Haloferula helveola: one gene and its partner. Each later gene encodes a partner of the first gene's protein in a complex. Links are inferred from orthologs where the notes say so. Each region holds a gene or a part of one and is shown on either strand. Other genes may lie near its edges.

Region 1 (4,305 bases):
GAGCTTCGAGCACAGCTCGAACAGGCCGGACATCACGCGGTCGACCGGGAAATACGGGCGCAGCTGCTCGTCATCGAGGTCGAACTCCGCCTTGCGGCGCTTCTCGGCCCAGTAGGCGACCTCCCACGGCTCCAGCTTGTCGGCCGGCTCGCCGGTCTGCGACGCCTTGAACTCGCACAACTCCTCGTAGTCCTTCTGGAACTGCCCTTCGATCCGGTCGTGCAGGTCCTCGACAAAGCCGAGAGCCTTCTCACCCGCCCCGGCCATCCGACGCTGCAGCGTCAGGTCGGCGAAATTCGCGTGGCCGAGCAGTTCGGCCTTCTTCTGGCGCAGGTCGAGGATCTTCCAGATCAGCTCGGTGTTGTCGTAGTCGCCGGTCGCACCGACCGCGCTCGATCCTTCCCAAACCTGGCGGCGGATCGAGTCGTCGTCGAGATGCTGCATCACCGGGAACATCGACGGAAACTGCAGCGTGAAACGCCACGCCGGCTTGTCGTCGGTCGCCACGCCCTTGGCCTTGGCATTCGCCAGCGCCCCCGCCTTGGCCGACTCCGGCAGGCCGGCGAGACGCGACTCGTCCTCGATCACCAGATCCCACGCGTTGGTCGAATCGAGCACGTTCTCGGAGTAGCGCTTGGTCAGCTTCGATAGGTCCGCCTGCAGACCGGCCAGCTCGTCCTTCTCCGACGGCGGCAGGTTGGCGCCGCTCTGGATGAAATCGAGCATCGTCTCCTCGACGAAACGCTTGCGGATGTCGTCGAGCTCGTCGGTCGCGGCCGAGTCACCAAAGGCATGGAGGATCGACCACAGCTCGGCATTGAGCGGGATCGAGGAATGGAAATCCGACACCGCCGGGAGCATCTTGTTCAGCGCCTCACGCTGCTCCGGGTAGTCGCAGACCGAGTCGAGGTGCTGCAGCCGGCCCCAGCCGCGGTCGAGCAGTTCGGTCGCTTCTTCCAGCGCCCCGAAGGTCGATTCGTAGGTCGCCTGAGCCGGCTCCTGCTCGCAAATCTTGCGGATCCCTTCCTTGGCGACGTCGAGCGCGTGCTGGATGTCCGCCTCGATCGTCTCGGCCGTCAATGTCGACCACTTAACCTCAAAATCTTCCGCGAGAAATGGATGCATGAGCCTTTACCTAGGGCATCCCGACGGAATTGGAACCGGAAATTCCCGCGCTTTCCCCGGTCCACTTGCGGGGCCACAGTCGCCGCATGGAAAGCGCGCCAACCGACCTGCTCGCCCTCAGCCGGGAGATCAAGGGGATCGCCGAAACCGGGCTCCGCTACGGCGACAACGACTTCGATCGCGAGCGCTACAAGCGCCTCCACCAGATCGCCAGCGAGTTGATGGTCAGTCACTTGCCCGACTTCCGCTGGCCGGTGGAGCTCGGCTACCCGACCCCCAAGCTCGACGCCCGAGCGGCGGTGATCGACGACGGCCGCATCCTGCTCGTCCGCGAGGCGACCAACGGCCTCTGGACGCTCCCCGGCGGCTGGACCGACGCCGGCCACACCCCGGCCGAGAACGCCGTCCGCGAGGTCAAGGAGGAGAGCGGCTACGAGGTCGAGGCGACCAAGCTGATCGCCGTCTGGGACAAGACCCGCCACGACCACCCGCCCGAGCCGGAGTACGCCTACAAGATGATCTTCGCCTGCCGGCTGCTCGGCGGCGAACCGCAGACCGACCATGAGATCCTCGAGCTCGGCTGGTTCGCCCCCGACGACCTCCCCGAGATGTGCCCGCACCGTGCCTCGCCCGACTACGTCCACCTCGCCTTCCGCCACCACGCCGACCCCAGCCTGCCGACCGAGTTCGACTAGGTAGGGTCGGACGCCCCGGCCGACCGTCGAACCCGCCATACCAGTCCGCCCCACTCTTCCCACCGCGGACAAGCGAGGGCGCTTGTCCCTACCTTTTCATGCGCAAGATCCTCCACATCGACATGGACTGCTTTTACGCGGCCATCGAGGAGCGCGAGAATCCCGACCTCCGCGGCAAGCCGGTCGGGGTCGGCGGACGCTCGCGGCGCGGGGTCCTGACAACCGCCAACTACGAGGCGCGCAAGTTCGGCTGCCGCTCGGCCATGCCCGTCTTCAAGGCCCTCGAAGCCTGCCCGCACCTGGTCATCGTGCCGGTCCGCTTCGACCTCTACCGCGCCGAGTCGGCCCGCATCCGCGCGATCTTCGGCCGCTTCACGGAAATGATCGAGCCGCTCTCACTCGATGAAGCCTACCTCGACGTCTCCCACCTCCAATCCTCCGGCGCCGCGGTCGCCCGCGAGATCCGCGCCCAGATCCGGGAGGAAACCGGCCTCACCGCCTCGGCCGGAATCGCGCCGAACAAGCTGCTCGCCAAGATCGCCAGCGATTGGAACAAGCCCGACGGCCAGAAGGAGGTGCGCGAGGAGGACATCGACGACTTCCTGCGCGAGTTGCCCGTCGGCCGCCTGTGGGGGATCGGCCCGAAAATGAAGGCGCGGCTCGCCCAGCTCGGCATCCACACCTGCGGCGAGCTGCGGCAGTTCGACAAGATCCAGATGGCCAAACGCTTCGGCTCGTGGGGACTCGAACTCCACCAGCTATGTCGCGGCATCGACGACCGCCCGGTCCGCACCGAGCGCATCCGCAAGTCGCTCTCCAGCGAAAACACCTTTTCCGAGAACATCGAGACCCTCGCCGCGCTGAAGCCGGTGATGCTCGCCCAGCTCGAGGGCGTGCGCGAGGATCTCGCCCGCAAGCATTCCGACCGCGCCATCCGCTCGCTGGTCGTGAAGCTCAAGTTCGCCGACTTCACCCGCACCACCGCCGAGCGTGCCAGCCCGCACCTCGACCCCGCCATCTTCGACGAGCTCCTCACCGAAGCCTGGACCCGCGGCGCCAATAAACCGGTCCGGCTCCTCGGCGTCGGCGTCCGCTTCCGCGACCCCGAGGAAAAGCAACAGCTCGATCTTTTCTAATCCCCGCCCGACCCAAACCGCGCTTCACGGATGTTCGTAGTTCCGCCTTTAGGCGGGAGGAAGTGACTAGTGATTAGTGACTAGTAAAAAGTGCCCGAATCTCCGCAGCTCAGGCTCCGCAGCCCCCTGAAGGGGGAACTACAAACCCCAGTGGCCTGCTCCACACACTTCACTTCTCACTGGTCACTAGTAACTAGTAACTAAACAAAAAGCCCGGACCGCTCACACGGCCCGGGCTTCCCAAAATCGAATCGCGAGTTCAGACGATCAATCCTCTTCCATGAACTCGTCGTGGCCCGTCTTCTTGGCGTCGCGCAGCGGGCCGATCAGCTCCTGCACCTTGTCCATGTCCTTGGCGACGAAGGCTTCCTCGATTTCGCAAAGGGTCACGAGGAGTTGCGCCGTCTGCTTGCGGTAGGCCGCCATCGCGACCTCCTTGCCACCCGGGTGGCCACCCTTCTCGACGAACTCGGGCGTCATCGCGAAGGCCTTCACCACTGCCGCCTGCGCCTCGCGGGCCAGCTTGGCACCTTCGGCCGCGTCATCGGTCCGGCGGAACGCCTTGTACGAATCGTTGAGGATCTCCATTTGCTCGGCCAGCGGGGTGTCGTCCGCGCGGACGGGCACCAGGGCGAGCATGCCAACAGCAAGAGCGGGAATCAGAAGCTTGGTCATACGGCCCCGGATACAGCGGATCGCGTGCCGTCCTGTCAATCCCGTCAGGCATGACGGAAACGCCATTCCGTCCCGCAAGGCGGCCGCCACCCGGGAAGTCCGGCGGAGCTCGTTCCGTGCATTCTGCATACCCCGGACTCTCGGGGAGGCAGCTTGCATGGTTTCCCGAGTCGGGCCCTCTCCCGCCACCGCCGTGGCCGGCTTCACAAATGACTCACCTTCAAGGATTCGCACCGGAGGCAGATGCCGCCCGGAGCTCGGGGCACCGGTCTTGCTAATTGGAAACGTCCCGATGATCGCCCCGATCCTACCGCTATTCCTCCATCGATACTGTCTCGGACAGTCCCGAGCCCGCCGAGTCGCCGGGATCGCGTTCGCTCTCATTTCCCTGACCTTGCTGATGGCCGGCACGACCGACGCGCGGACGCTCAAGTTCCACGGCCCGGTGATCCAGTGGCATCGGGATCCGTGCACCACCGCGTCCTTCAGCTGGGTGGAGCAGATCGCCCCCGACGGCGAACCGCTGCCGGTCTGGCGGACGGGCAATGCGGGCTTCGGCTACGGCGATGACGACGATGTGACGGTGCTCGCCGAAATGGAGGACCACTCGACCCGCCTCTACCTCGCCAAGACATTCAACGTGAGCGGGATCCCGTCCGATGCGGCCCTCAAGT
Region 2 (4,267 bases), 2.7 Mb from region 1 along the record:
ACTGGTTGATTTGTAGGTGTTCCGGTGGCTGGCGCGCATTTCATTCGGAGAAATGAAGCAAATCCAGCGTCAAGATTTTAAAAATCCGAAACCGTGGAACGCTTGTGGAAAGGCACCGAACTGCATCAATTGTTAGAGTGGGATCAAAAGGTTTTCCATCCGGGGTGCCCGTTCCTTTAAAGCTTTCACCCCGGTCGCCGCGGAGCATGTGGTCCGATGGTCAGACGCCGGGAAAGAACCCTTATTTTTAGAGCACGGAAACAGATGGACCAGGCGGGAGCGTTGGCAAGGTCGGATGACAACAACGGGTCGGAGCAGACGGCGGAGGATTGGCTCGGAGTCTGCGAGAGACTGAGTGGATTGGTCAGCAAGGATGCGTTCGAGCGTTGGTTTCGGGCGTCACGTTTGGGCAAGGTCGAGGACCGCACCGCTGAAATTCTTCTGCCGAACGAAATCCACCATGTGTGGATCGAAACGAACTACCTCAACGAGCTGACCGCGGCCGTTCGCGAACAGTTCCCCGACGTGGCCGAGGTGAAGCTGGTTGTCGCGCCGGTGAAGGAGGTTGTTGCCGAGGCGCCGCCTGAGGACGAGGCAGCCGAGCAGGACGATTGGTTCCCGGCCGTGGAGCCCTCGGCGGACGGCAAGGATCTGGATCGGAACCTCAAGCGGGCCGGTCTCAATCCCTCGTTCGCGTTCGAATCGTTCGTGGTCGGCAACAACAGCCAGTTCGCCCACGCCGCCTGTGAGGCGGTCGCGCAAGGCAGGGGCCGGGGCTATAACCCGCTCTTCATTCATGGCGGACCCGGACTCGGGAAGACCCACCTGATGCAGGCGGTCGGCCAGGAGTGGCTCCGACGCACCAAGGCGTCGAAGGTGGTCTACCTGACCTGCGAGAAGTTCACCAACGAGTTCATCGACGCGGTCCGCAAAGGGGACCTTGAGAAGTTCCGCCGCCGCTATCGCAGTGCCGAAGTGATGCTCATCGATGATGTCCAGTTCCTCGGCGGCAAGGAACGCTCGCAGGAGGAATTCTTCCACACCTTCAACACGCTTCTCGACGGTCGCTGCCAGGTGGTTCTCACCAGCGACCGGCCGGCGTCGGAGATCAAAAACCTCGAGCCGCGGCTGGTGTCGCGCTTCGAGTGCGGACTCACGGTCGAACTCCAGGCGCCTGCCTTCGAGACCCGGCTGGCGATTCTCCAGCGGAAGGTGGAGGAGTGGAAGGTACGCGTGGATGACGGCATCGTCCGCCTGCTCGCCGAGCGCATCCGGACCAACGTGCGGCGGCTCGAAGGCGGGCTCATGCGGGTCGGAACATTCGCGTCGCTCGCCGGGGAGCGGGTGACCTTGGAAAAGGTGGAGCACCTGCTGCGGGACCTCTTCCGCGAGGAGAACGGACGCCAAGTCACGATCGACTCGATCCAGCGGACCGTGGCCGAGCACTTCGACATGCGGCTGGCGGACATGACCAGCCGCCGTCGCCCGGCCAGCATCGCTGGGCCGCGCCAGATCGCGATGTATCTCAGCCGCCAGCTCACCAAATCGTCGCTGATCGAGATCGGCGAGGCCTTTGGCGGAAGGGACCACGGGACCGTGATTCACGCGGTGAAGAAGGTGAAATCGCAGATTGATGTCGATCGGGAGCTCCGGGACCGGATCCAGCAGATCGAGGCGGATCTCAGACGCTGAACAACTTGCAAAAGTTTTTGAAATTCAGGGATTGCCGTAACTTGTGAACAAGTGCCGGTAAGGCCAAACGAAGGCTTGCCAAGCCTTCGGGTCTGGGCAGAGCATTCGGCAGACGCACGATTGACCGGCGTCCGACCGAGCAATGAAGTTCACCGTTTCCAAAGAGGCTCTTCTCGACGGCTTGCAGAAGGTTCAGCATGTCGTCAGCACCCGCACCACACTTCCGATCCTGTCGAATGTTCTGCTTGTTGCCGAGAACGGCCGACTGCAGCTGACGACGACCGATCTCGATGTCGGGATCACCGGTTCGGTGGAGGCTCAGATTTCCAAGGATGGGGCGACGACCCTTCCCGCCAAGCGGCTGGTGAACATCATTCGCGAGCTGCCCGCGAGCGAGGTCGAGATCACCGTCGATGCCAAGAATGTGGCTTCGATCCAGTGCGGTCCTTCTTTCTTCAAGATCATCGGTCTGGGACAGGATGACTTTCCGCCGCTTCCGGACTTCGAGGGCGCCAAGGAATACCGGATTCCGCAGCAGCTGCTGCGTGACGGTCTGAAGAAGACGGCCTACGCGATTTCCACCGACGAGACGCGCTATGTGCTCAACGGCATCTACACCTCGTTCCGCGAGGGCAAGCTGACGCTTGTTGCGACCGACGGACGGCGTCTTGCCATGGTCGAAAACGATCTCGATTTCCCGGCCAGCCAGGAGGTCGACGTGATCGTGCCGACCAAGGCTGTGCAGGAACTCCAGCGCCTCCTCGGCAACGACGGTGAGGTGCTGGTGCGTCTCAGCGACAGCCAGATCTCTTTCGCCATCGGCGATCACCTGCTGGTGAGCAAGCTGATCGAGGGCAACTACCCGAACTACCGTCAGGTGATTCCGGGAGATTCGAGCGAGCGGGTCGAGTTGCCGCGCGAGGCGATGCTCGAGACCGTCCGCCGTGTCTCGCTGCTGTCCTCGGACAAGTCGAACTCCGTCAAGCTGGTGTTCTCGGCCAACAAGGTCGAAGTGACCGCCAACAGCCCGGATGTCGGTGAGGCCCGCGAAACCCTTGAGGTGCCGTACGACGGAAAGGACCTGCAGATTGCGTTCAACCCCGAGTTCCTGAAGGCGCCGCTGCAGAACCTCGATGAGGAGACGGTCTATCTCGATCTGATCGACGAGATGAGCCCGGGCGTGGTTCGCATCGACGGCAGCTTCCTTTATGTGATCATGCCGATGCGCGTGACGGGCTGAGGTACTCAGGAGAGCGGCTTTGTAAGCCGCAGCTTTCCACCTGCAACCCGGCAGCGGCTTCCAAAGCCGCGCTCCCTAGGCTAGGCAACCGGGGCAGTTCTGGGCGTAGTGCCCGGGCGTGATCTCGGTCAGTTCCGGCGGGTGGTCGGTGACGCAGAGCTCCGCATTGCCGATCCGGTTTCTCGGGGCGAACGCGCAGCCCGCGGGCGGATTCGACATGTTCGGCGGAAGTCCCGGAATGGTGTAGAGTTCCTCACCTTTCTGGTGGCGGGCCGGGATGCTCTGGAGCAGCGATCGGGTGTAGGCGTGGAGCGGCTTCCGGAAGAGTTCCTCGCGTGAGGCGCTTTCGACGATTCGGCCGGCATACATCACGTTGACGAAGTCGCAGACTTGCGAGACGACCTCGAGGTCGTGCGTGATGAAGATGACCGCGGTGCCCAGTTCGTTCTGACGCTCGCGGATCAGGTCGAGGACCTGCTTTTGCACTGTCACGTCGAGTGCCGTGGTCGGCTCATCACAGATGAGCAGCTCGGGTCGGGTGATGAGTGCCATCGCGATCATCACGCGCTGCCGCATGCCGCCGGAGAACTCGTGGGGGTAGGCCTCGATGCGTTTCTCGGGTTCCGGGATGCCGACCTCGGCCAGCGCGTCGATGGCGCGGCTTACGGCCGCCTTGCCGCGAAGATTCTCGTGGATCTCGAGCGGTTCGGTAAGTTGGTCGCGGATCCGCATGAACGGATTCAACGAAGTCATCGGATCCTGGAAGATCATCGAGATCCGTTTGCCGCGGATGCCACGCAGTTCGCGCTCCCTGGCCTGCAGGAGGTCGACGCCGTCAAAGATCGCCTTACCCGAGTGAATCCGGCCTGGAGGCTGTGGAATCAGGCCGAGCAACGAGTAGCAGGTCACCGATTTCCCGGATCCCGACTCCCCGACGATTCCGAGCGTTTCGCCTGCCTTGACCTTGAAGGAGACGTCTTCGACCGCATGAACGACGCCGTTGCGGGTGTGGAAGCGGGTGGTGAGGTTCTGAACGTCGAGAAGGGCCATCGTGCTGGACCTTTCAAAGCACGGATACTGCCGGGTGGGCAGGGAATTTGTTCCGAAAATGTGGGTGGGCGGAGGGTTCGGACCGCGCCAGCCCAGTCGCACGTCTTCCGTAGCCGCCCTTGCGCGAGTGGGTTCGCGCGGTCCGGAGAACTCCGTCGTGATTGCGGAGCTTCAGCGGTAGTTCCGCTCCTCGCGGCGCCGGGAGCGGACGGAGAACACGACGGGAACGCCCGGTGCCGGATTCGACTCGCGGAGCCGGTTCGACAGATACTGCTCGTAGCTGGA

The links.
Region 2: the proteins of dinB (region 1) and dnaN are in contact, whole or in part, in a solved structure (PDB 1OK7), measured with the Escherichia coli proteins. The link is inferred for Haloferula helveola from one-to-one orthologs.

Annotation. Positions count from the first base shown.
Region 1 is NZ_AP024702.1:2,744,108-2,748,412, reverse strand. What follows is about bases 961-3,937. They hold dinB (DNA polymerase IV), read left to right. Parts: upstream 961-1,918; coding sequence 1,919-2,956; downstream 2,957-3,937. Other genes in these bases: HAHE_RS10025 (metallophosphoesterase family protein), read left to right, coding at 3,924-3,937; HAHE_RS10030 (cytochrome b562), read right to left, coding at 3,224-3,631; HAHE_RS10040 (NUDIX hydrolase), read left to right, coding at 1,212-1,820; HAHE_RS10045 (M3 family metallopeptidase), read right to left, coding at 961-1,125. Outside these bases: more of HAHE_RS10045, read right to left, coding at 1-960; more of HAHE_RS10025, read left to right, coding at 3,938-4,305. UniProt on the Escherichia coli protein: Poorly processive, error-prone DNA polymerase involved in translesion repair and untargeted mutagenesis. Copies undamaged DNA at stalled replication forks, which arise in vivo from mismatched or misaligned primer ends.
Region 2 is NZ_AP024702.1:5,468,151-5,472,417, reverse strand. The notes cover bases 945-3,883. They hold dnaN (DNA polymerase III subunit beta), read left to right. Parts: upstream 945-1,834; coding sequence 1,835-2,932; downstream 2,933-3,883. Other genes in these bases: HAHE_RS20925 (ABC transporter ATP-binding protein), read right to left, coding at 3,008-3,883; dnaA (chromosomal replication initiator protein DnaA), read left to right, coding at 945-1,692. Also shown: more of dnaA, read left to right, coding at 265-944; more of HAHE_RS20925, read right to left, coding at 3,884-3,982; ribosome biogenesis GTPase Der, read right to left, coding at 4,154-4,267. UniProt on the Escherichia coli protein: Confers DNA tethering and processivity to DNA polymerases and other proteins. Acts as a clamp, forming a ring around DNA (a reaction catalyzed by the clamp-loading complex) which diffuses in an ATP-independent manner freely and bidirectionally along dsDNA.